DNA from 3 places in the Bradyrhizobium sp. BWC-3-1 genome. Region 3 is predicted to be linked to each of the others. Evidence: predicted binding sites of a transcription regulator. Region 3 holds the regulator's gene; each other region holds the start of a gene.
The links. Region 3 encodes PhoB, which activates phosphate uptake and scavenging genes when phosphate is short. Its sites were predicted from a motif close to TGTCATNNANCTGTCAT; they were not measured.
Positions count from the first base shown of each region.

Region 1: RX329_RS25940 (DUF47 domain-containing protein) is a predicted target of PhoB. The motif match lies at 1,894-1,910, and genes of this name have one in related genera.
Region 2: RX329_RS07985 (YdcH family protein) is a predicted target of PhoB. The motif match lies at 1,714-1,730, and genes of this name have one in related genera.

Region 1 is NZ_CP136625.1:5,318,174-5,321,444, forward strand. Features, by position in the region: gene sugE (quaternary ammonium compound efflux SMR transporter SugE) at 1-189, shown strand, start outside; gene RX329_RS25935 (inorganic phosphate transporter) at 182-1,189, opposite strand; gene RX329_RS25940 (DUF47 domain-containing protein) at 1,205-1,849, opposite strand; gene RX329_RS25945 (branched-chain amino acid ABC transporter permease) at 2,008-2,976, opposite strand; gene RX329_RS25950 (branched-chain amino acid ABC transporter permease) at 2,978-3,271, opposite strand, start outside.
Region 2 is NZ_CP136625.1:1,644,847-1,648,117, forward strand. Features, by position in the region: gene RX329_RS07965 (GGDEF domain-containing protein) at 1-668, shown strand, start outside; gene RX329_RS07970 (hypothetical protein) at 669-920, opposite strand; gene RX329_RS07975 (hypothetical protein) at 943-1,161, opposite strand; gene RX329_RS07980 (YdcH family protein) at 1,281-1,487, opposite strand; gene RX329_RS07985 (YdcH family protein) at 1,815-1,994, shown strand; gene RX329_RS07990 (NAD(P)/FAD-dependent oxidoreductase) at 2,162-3,265, opposite strand.
Region 3 is NZ_CP136625.1:8,463,699-8,466,969, forward strand. Features, by position in the region: gene RX329_RS40465 (aspartate aminotransferase family protein) at 1-304, opposite strand, end outside; gene RX329_RS40470 (GcrA family cell cycle regulator) at 760-1,272, shown strand; gene phoB (phosphate regulon transcriptional regulator PhoB) at 1,510-2,217, opposite strand; gene phoU (phosphate signaling complex protein PhoU) at 2,240-2,956, opposite strand; gene pstB (phosphate ABC transporter ATP-binding protein PstB) at 2,967-3,271, opposite strand, start outside.

The DNA of each region.
Region 1 (3,271 bases), 3.1 Mb from region 3:
ATCATCCTGCTCGGGCTCGCTCTCAAATCGCTGCCGATTGGAACCGCTTATGCGGTCTGGACCGGCATCGGTGCGGTCGGCACCGCGACGCTCGGCATCGTCCTGTTCGGCGAGCCGGCCACCGCGTTCCGCCTCGCCAGCATCGGGCTGATCGTCGCCGGCATTGTCGGACTGAAGCTGGTTACCTGACGAAGATCTTGACCGCCCACCAGCTCAGCGCGGCGACGATGGCCGAGGCCGGCATCGTGATCACCCAGGCATAGACGATCGAGCTGGCGACGTTCCAGCGCACCGCCGAGAGGCGGCGGGCCGCGCCGACGCCGACGATGGCGCCGGTGATGGTGTGGGTGGTCGAGACCGGAACACCGAGAAAGGTCGCCATGAACAGGGTCGCGGCACCGCCGGTCTCGGCGCAAAAGCCCTGCATCGGGGTCAGCCTGGTGATGCGCAGGCCCATGGTGCGGACGATGCGCCAGCCGCCCATCAGCGTTCCCATCGCCATCGCGGCCTGGCACGAGAGCACCACCCAGAAGGGTACGAAGAATTCGCCGCCGAGCTGGCCCTGCGAATAGAGCAGCACGGCGATGATGCCCATGGTCTTCTGAGCGTCGTTACCACCATGGCCGAGCGAATAGAGCGAGGCGGAGGCGAATTGCAGGATGCGGAAGGCGCGATCCACGGCAAAGGGCGTGGAGCGCACCGAGGCCCAGGAGACGATCGCGACCAGCACCATCGCGAGCAGGAAGCCGACCAGCGGAGACAGCACGATGGCGATCACCGTCTTGGACAACCCGCTCCAGACCGCCGCTGAAAGGCCGGCTTTGGCCACGCCGGCACCAAACAAGCCGCCGATCAATGCATGAGACGAGGACGATGGGATGCCGAGCGCCCATGTCACCAGGTTCCAGACGATGGCGCCGACCAGCGCGGCGAAGATCACCTGAGCATCCACGATCGCGGGATCGATGATGCCGGTGCCGATAGTCTGGGCAACGTGCAGCCCGAACACCATGAAGGCGACGAAGTTGAAGAACGCGGCCCAGAACACCGCGTATTGCGGCCGCAGCACGCGGGTCGAGACGATGGTCGCGATCGAATTGGCGGCGTCGTGCAGGCCGTTCAGGAAGTCGAACAGCAGCGCGACGGCGATCAATCCGACAAGGACGGGAAGACCCAACGCAACATCCACGGCGTGGCCCCTGCCCTAAACTTGCTCGATGACGATGCTGTTGATCTCGTTCGCGACGTCGTCGAAGCGGTCGGCGACTTTCTCGAGATGGTCGTAGATCTCTGCGCCGACGATGAAATCCATCGCGTTGCCGCCGCGATGCTTGAGGAACAGTTCCTTCAGCCCGATATCATGGAGATCGTCGACGCGGCCTTCCAGCTTGCCAAGCTCTTCCGTGATCGCGGTCAGCATGGCCACGTTCTGACCGATCTTCTGCATCAGCGGCAGCGCGCGGCCGACCAGATTGGCGCATTCGATCAGAAGCCCGCCGATCTCCCGCATCGGCGGCTCGAAGCTGCGGACCTCGAACAGCATCACGGCCTTGGCGGTCTGCTGCATCTGGTCGATGGCGTCGTCCATCGAGGTGATCAGGTTCTTGATGTCGCCGCGGTCGAACGGGGTGATGAAGGTGCGGCGCACCGCGGTCAGCACCTCACGGGTGATGTTGTCGGCATCGTTCTCGAACTGGTTGACGCGCTGGCAATAGACCGGCGTCTCCTCGCCCCCGTTGAGCATGCTCTGGAGCGCGATCGAGCCCTGGATCACGGTCTGGGCGTGGCGGTCGAACAGGTCGAAGAACCGTTCTTCCTTCGGCAGGAAAGCGCGAAACAATCGCATCATGGGAGAGAGACTACCGGTTGGATGATGGCCTGGCCCAAGCGGGCCGTCATGAAACTGTCATAGACCATTTTCGATCCACGCGCGTGCCACCTCACGCCCGTGGAGCCGGATCATCCACCGCTTTCGCGCGTCAACACATCTTCTATTATATCAACGACTTACAGCGACCGCCGGAAGTAATGCGCGATTTCGCCGATGACGCCACGGCGGAAGGTGAGCACGCAGATCACGAAGATCGAGCCCTGGATCACGGTCACCCATTGACCGAACCCCGCCAGATATTGCTGCATGGCGATGATCACGAAGGCACCGACCACGGGACCGAAGACGGTTCCGAGTCCGCCGACCAGCGTCATCAGCACGACTTCGCCCGACATCGACCAGTGCACGTCGGTGAGCGAGGCATTCTGCGCCACGAAGACTTTCAGCGCACCGGCAAAGCCGGCCAGCGTGCCCGACAGGACGAAAGCCAGGAACTTGTACTGATCGGTGCGGTAACCCAGCGAGATCGCGCGCGGCTCGTTCTCGCGGATCGCCTTGAGGACTTCGCCGAACGGCGAGTTGATGATGCGGAAGATCAGCAGGAAGCCGGCGAGGAAACCGACCAGCACCACGTAGTAGAGCACGGTGGGCTTGGTCAGATCGAAGACGCCGAACATGCGTCCCTGCGGAATGCCCTGGATACCGTCTTCGCCATGGGTGAACGGCGCCTGGAGGTAGATGAAGTACAAGAGCTGCGACAGCGCCAGCGTGATCATCGAGAAATAGATGCCCTGGCGGCGGATCGAGATATAGCCCGTGATGAGCGAGAGCACGAAGGCACCGGCGACCCCGACGAGGATGCCGAGTTCCGGCGGCAGCGCCCATACTTTCAGCGCATGCGCGCTGCAATAGCCGGCCGTGCCCAGGAACATCGCATGGCCGAAGGACAGTAAACCGCCGTAGCCGATCAGCAGGTTGAAGGCGCAGGCGAGCAGCGCGAAGCACAGCGCCTGCATCACGAAGAACGGGTAGACCCCCGTGAATGGCACCGAAGCCAGCAGCAGCGCCATCACCACGAACACGATCATCTCGTCGCGGATCGCGCGCGGGGTTACCGGCAGCGTGTCGTCCGTCAAGGCTGTCATATCAGGCCGCCCTTCCCGTCAATCCCGTTGGCTTCACCAAGAGCACCAGCACCATCAGCACGAACACGACGGTGTTGGAGGCCTCGGGGTAGAAATATTTGGTCAGGCCTTCGATCACACCGAGCGCGAAGCCGGTGATGATGGAGCCCATGATCGATCCCATGCCGCCGATCACGACCACCGCGAACACCACGATGATGAGGTCGGCGCCCATCAACGGCCGCACCTGGTTGATCGGCGCCGACAGCACGCCGGCGAGTGCTGCAAGGCCGACACCGAGGCCGTAGGTCAGCGT
Region 2 (3,271 bases), 1.9 Mb from region 3:
AGCGTCGGATCAAGGGTCCGGCGCGGCGTCCGACCAGGCCGTCGCAGCGGGCAGCGTCTGCCGATGACGGGGCCAAAGCGGCCATCGAGCCGGCCATCAACGCGACCATCCGCGAGCTCCGGAGCAAGCTCAGGGGGGCGCTGCGGCGGGTCGCGGAGCTCGAGGCGGCTGCCGACACCGATTTCCTGCTCGAAATTCCGAACCGGCGCGGCTTCGAACGCGAGCTCGCCCGCGCCGTCGCCTACATGAAGCGCTACCGCGCCAGCGGGGCGCTGATCGTGCTCGACGTCGATCGGTTGAAGCCGATCAACGATTCCTTCGGCCATGCGGCCGGCGACGAGGTCCTGAAGGCGATTGCCACCACGCTGACGCGGCAGATCCGCGCTTCGGACGTGGTCGGCCGGCTCGGCGGCGACGAGTTCGCGCTGCTGCTCTGGAATCTCAGCGAGACCGACGCCAAGGCGAAGGCCGCGGCTTTCGAGCAGGCCATCGACGAATTGTCCTTTGTCTTTCGCGGCCAGCACGTGAGCGCGGGCGCTTCCGCCGGCGTCGCCCTGCTCGGAGTGCAATCCGACGCCACGCGCGCCCTGGAGGAGGCCGATGCCGCGATGTATGTGCGCAAGGCGCACCGGCGGCACGAGCCGCACATCAGGCTCGTCAGCAGCTAGTTAAAGCGTGCCGAGGTCTTTCGGTACGTCGCCGAAGCTGCGGAGCAGTTTTGCGTCCCCGAATTCGCCGGTCATGGGATCGCCGCTGCGGCTGAACGCGACCGCGCCGGTGTGGCCGGCGCCGTGCGACATAATCTCGGCGCGCCGTAGCGCGGCCGCCGCGCTCTGGCATTCCTCGGCCGCACCCGCGACCGGCGATCCGTCCTCGTCGGTCAGGAAAGGTAATGCAACGTAATAGGTGACATCGGACATGGTCGGCTCCGATAGCTGACAGTCAGGCGGCGCTGCTCTTGCTCCGCATCTTGCTGCGCGAGGTCTCCGGAATGCAGCCTGCGGAAACCGCCGCCTGCAATTCTTCCAGCTCGGCCTCCAGATATTCATTGGCCATGATCAGCGCCTTGATGGTGCTGCGCAGATTGCCGTCGCACATCGCGATCGCCTGATCGCAGGCTTGTTCATAATGGCTGTTGTCGAGAAGGGCGGTTGCCGACATCTGCATTTTCCTTAGACGGTTTCCCCGGGGGTGTTGGGTGCTCAAATGTTCTTATTTTGTTCCTTTCGAGTCAAGCGGATTTACGTGCGGCGGGGCCGCCGTAAAGTTCTACCCGTGGATCAGGCGATGATGTCGGGCGTGATCTGGTCTTCGATGAACGCGATACGGTCACGCAACAACAGCTTGCGTTTCTTCAACCGCTGTAACCGCAACAGGTCGGGGGCGGGCGATTGATGCAGTGCATCGATCGCCACATCGAGATCTCGGTGTTCCTGGTGCAACCGGGCGAGCTCGGATTCGAGTTCGCGCGCATCTTCATTGGTCATGTCTGCGGTGGCCGAAAAACCGATAGGCGTGAGATTAAGGCTGTGGATGCCCTGTGGAAACTATCGTCCTTGCGCGCCGTGATCGCAAGCGATCTCGGGCTGTCGCGAGCCGATCTCCCGCGAGATATTTCTGCGGTCGCTCCGGCGTTGCGCAAGCGCATTGATATCACGGATTTTTCCCGCGTGGTTCCCTTACTCACGCTTCGTTACATATGAATTTCTAAAAATGACAGCGCGACGACTGATATCCATCGACAGAACAAATCGGTGATGTACACTTCCTCGTCCGGTCGAATCCAAGGTTCACCCCTACCGAGGAGGTTTCGAATGACAATTCAGGCACATCTGGTTGAATTGGAACGGAAGCACAAAACTCTCGAAAACGAATTGCACGAAGCTCTCGTGCACCTTTCAACAGACGACCTGCAAATTGTTGAGTTGAAGCGCCGGAAGTTGATGGTCAAGGACCAGATCGAGCGTCTCAGGCACGGCGACACGCTCCACTAGTAACCCCGTAACAGCGTAGAGTTGATCGCACCCTTTCAGGCAGGGATGGGAGCCTTTGCGCTCATCCCTGCCGCAAGGCGCGCAGCGTGCAAGGATTTGCGCGGCTCCAGCGTCTTGTCTGGACGCAGTTCTTTACGCGCAACCGGAATCCAATTCGCTTTAAACCACTAGATGTTTGCGAGCTCGGCGACGTGATCCGCGATCGCGAGCGATGACGTCAATCCGGGCGACTCGATGCCGAACAGATTGATCAGGCCTTCGACGCCGTGATCGCGCGGGCCCTGCATCAAGAAATCCTGCGTGGCCACCGCCGGCGGCACGATCTTCGGGCGGATGCCCGAATAGCTCGGCATGAGAGCACCGTCAGGCAACGTCGGCCAGTATTTGCGGATCGCCGGGTAGAAGCGCTCGGCGCGTGACGGGTCGACCTCATAGTCGATCGTCTCGATCCACTCGACGTCAGGGCCGAAACGGGCCTGCCCGGCCATGTCCAGCGTCAGATGCACCCCTAGGCCACCGGGCTCGGGCACCGGATAGATCAGGCGCGAGAACGGCGCCCTAGCATTGCAGCTGAAGTAGTTTCCCTTGGCGAGGTAGGCCGTCGGGATCCGTTCCAGCGGCATGCCCTCGATGTTGCGCGCCACGGTGGTCGCCGAGAGCCCGGCGGCGTTGACGAGGAGGCTGCATTGCAGCGTCATCGGCGCTTCGCCGCCCGCCTCGATCTCGATGACGCCGGCGGTCGCCTTGGCACGGATCAGCGGGGTGTGAAACGCGAAGGCCGCGCCCGCGTCCTCGGCTTCGCCGCGCAGCGAGAGCATGTAGGCGTGGCTGTCGATGATGCCGGTCGACGGCGACAGCAGCGCGGCGTCACAGGCGAGCGCCGGCTCCAGCGCACGTGCCGCATCACCCGTGAGCAACTGCATGTCGAGCACGCCGTTGGCCTCGGCATGCGCCTTGATCGATTGCAGCTTCTCGGTCTCTTTCGGATTGGTCGCGACGATCAGCTTGCCGCAATTCCTGTGCGGGATGCCGCGCTCGGAACAGTAACGATAGAGCGCGTGCTTGCCGTCGACGCACATGCGCGCCATCCAGCTTCCGGCGCGGTAGTAGATGCCGGCATGGATCACCTCGCTGTTGCGCGAGGAGGTGATGGTGCCGATGGCCTCGGCTTGCTCGAGCACGATCACCTCGCGCCCGGCTTGCGCCAGCTTTCGAGCCACCGCGAGCCCGATCACGCCGGCTCCGATGACGACGCAGTCCACCCTATCCATGGTCGT
Region 3 (3,271 bases):
CGGCGCCGGAATTGCAGAAGAACACGAAGTCCGCGAAGCTTTCATTGCACAGGCGCGCGGCGAGCTTTTCGCCGTCCGGGCTCTGGAACAGGTTCGACATGTGCCAGAGCTTGGTGGCCTGCTCCTGCAACGCCGCGACCAGCGCCGGATGGGCATGGCCGAGCGCATTCACCGCCACCCCGGAGGTGAAATCGAGATAGCGCTCGCCATTGGTCGCGATCAGCCAGCAGCCTTCGCCACGCTCGAAACCAAGGTCGGACCTGGCGAAAACGGGGAGCAAATGCGGCGCTGCGCTGTTAGTCATGATGGTCACTTGAATGTTGCGGACGGAGTGAGCGTGCATTGCGCAACGCACCATCGACCGGCCCGGAAAACGAAACGTGCCGCCTCTTGAGGGCGGCACGTGCGACTATCTTAGGCCTGGTGAAACGGGTGTCAATGCCGCCCGGAAAGCCTCGCGAAACGCTGAATCCGTAGTCTTGCGGTGCCGATTTTGCGGGATTTGGCCACGGAACATGTGGAAGCGAGTCGGCGGACTCTTGCGCGGGAGTCACGCCATATTGTAGCGTTTGGATTGTCAGATACGACATCTCGTGCAGTGGTTCTGATCTTTAAGTCCTTATGTACCGGCGTAAACGTTCGGGCGTTCAAGACGCGCCCGGCGAGCCTTAAGGGATTCTGGCGGCACGGGTTTTTGAAGGCTTAGGCATTCGCTGCGAGGCCCCAGGATGGCTGGCGCGCAGCGAGGGAAAGGGTGCAATGACGGTTTTGACCTGGTCCGATGATCGCGTCGAGCAGCTGAAAAAGCTCTGGGAGGCCGGACTTTCGGCCAGCCAGATCGCGGCGGAGCTCGGCAATGTGACCCGCAATGCCGTGATCGGCAAAGTGCACAGGCTCGGCCTTTCGGGCCGCGCCAAGAGCCCATCATCGGCAGCGCCGCGGCCGCGCAAGGCGCGCCCCGCGCAGCACATGATGCGGGTGAGCCGCCCGATCTCGCGCGGCAACACCGCGCTGGCGCAGGCCTTCGAGGTGGAGGCTGAGCCGGATCCGGTCACCTATGACAACGTGGTGCCGATGAGCCAGCGGCTGTCGCTGCTGGAATTGAACGAGGCGACCTGCCACTGGCCGGTCGGCGATCCCTCGAGCCCGGACTTCTTCTTCTGCGGTGGAAGGGCGCTGTCCGGACTGCCCTATTGCGCTCAGCACTCGCGCGTTGCGTACCAGCCGGCGTCGGATCGGCGCCGCGCACCGGTAAAGCCGGGTCCCCGTTAGTCGTCACGCGAAGACAGTTCAACAATTTCAGTGTCGTCCCGGCCTAGTGCGCAATTGCGCACAGGGGGCCGGGACCCATACTCCGAGCACGCAATAATCGTGCGGAAGGGGTCACTCCGAGTCTTCGCCAAACCACGTTCGGTGGTTATGGGCCCGGATCAGCGCTCGCTTCGCTCGCTTGTCCGGGACGACGGCTGAGAATGCAGGGACAGCTCGCCAACAAACAAGCCTGCAACCCTACACCTGCTCTGCCTTGGCAAACCGATCATCCAGCGCGTAGCCGGCGCCGCGGACGGTGCGGATCGGGTCCTGCTCGCGGCCGAGATTGAGCAGCTTGCGCAGGCGGCCGATATGCACGTCGACGGTGCGCTCGTCGATATAGATGTCGCGGCCCCAGACGCTGTCGAGCAGCTGTTCGCGCGAGAACACCCGTCCCGGGTGCTCCAGGAAGAACTCCAGCAGGCGATATTCGGTCGGACCGAGATCGATCGGCCGGCCCGAGCGCGCCACGCGGCGCTTGTCACGGTCGAGCTCGATGTCGCCAAAAGCAAGGACGGTGGCGAGGCGCTCCGGGCTCGCGCGCCGCAGCAGGCCTTTCACGCGCGCCAGCAGCTCCGGCACCGAGAACGGCTTGACGATGTAATCGTCGGCGCCGGTCGCAAGACCCCGCACCCGCTCGCTCTCCTCGCCGCGCGCGGTGAGCATGATGATCGGGAGCTGCTTGGTCTCGGGACGGGTGCGAAGCCGCCGACACAATTCGATGCCTGACAGGCCCGGCAGCATCCAGTCGAGCACGATCAGATCGGGGATGTGCTCCTTGAGGCGGGTGTCGGCGTCGTCGCCGCGCATCACCGTCTCGACGTCATAGCCGTCGCCTTCGAGGTTGTAGCGGAGAAGCTCGGTCAGGGCTTCCTCGTCCTCAACCACCATAATGCGTGCGCCCATCGGGTCGTCGCTCCTTAAATCTTCAGGTGTTCGGTACCGTGTTGGCAAAGGTCGTCATGTCGCCCTTCGGCCGCTTGTCGGTGATCGCCTGGCCCTCGATCATGTAGAACACGGTCTCGGCGATATTGGTGGCGTGGTCGCCGATCCGCTCGATGTTCTTGGCGCAGAACATCAAATGGATGCAGAACGAGATATTGCGCGGATCCTCCATCATGTAGGTGAGGAGTTCGCGGAACAGCGAGGTGCAGATGGCGTCGACTTCCTCGTCGCCCTTCCACACCGCCATCGCCGCCGGCAAATCATGCGCGGCATAGGCGTCCAGCACCGACTTGACCTGCTGCTGCACGAGGTCGGTCATGTGCTCGAGGCCGCGGAACAGCTTGAGCGGATGGAAGTCCGTCTCCAGCGCCGCAACCCGCTTGCCCATGTTCTTGGCGAGGTCGCCGATGCGCTCGAGATCGGTCGCGACGCGCATGGCGCCGACGATCTCGCGCAGATCGACCGCCATCGGCTGGCGGCGGGCGATGGTGAGCACCGCACGCTCCTCGATGCGCTTCTGCAGCGCGTCGAGCTCGGTGTCGATGGCGACGACGCGCTGGCCGAGCGGGACGTCGCGGCGGATCAGCGCGTCGACGGACTCGACGATCATGCGCTCGGCGATGCCGCCCATCTCGGCGACCAGGCGAGTGAGTTCCTGGAGGTCGGTGTCGAAGGCCTTTGCGGTATGTTCAGAACCCATGTCGCGTCTCCTAGCCGAACCGGCCGGTGATGTAATCCTGCGTGCGCCGATCGGACGGCGACGTGAAGATCTTGCTGGTGTCGTCGAACTCTATCAGCTCGCCGAGATACATGAAGGCGGTCTTGTCGGAGACGCGCGCCGCCTGCTGCATGTTGTGGGTGACGATCGCAATCGTGTAATCCTCGGACAGCTCCTGGATCAGCTCCTCGACCTTGGCGGTCGAGATCGGGTCGAGCGCCGAACAGGGTTCGTCGAACAGAATCACCTCGGGCCTCACCGCGACGGTGCGGGCGATGCAGAGGCGCTGCTGCTGGC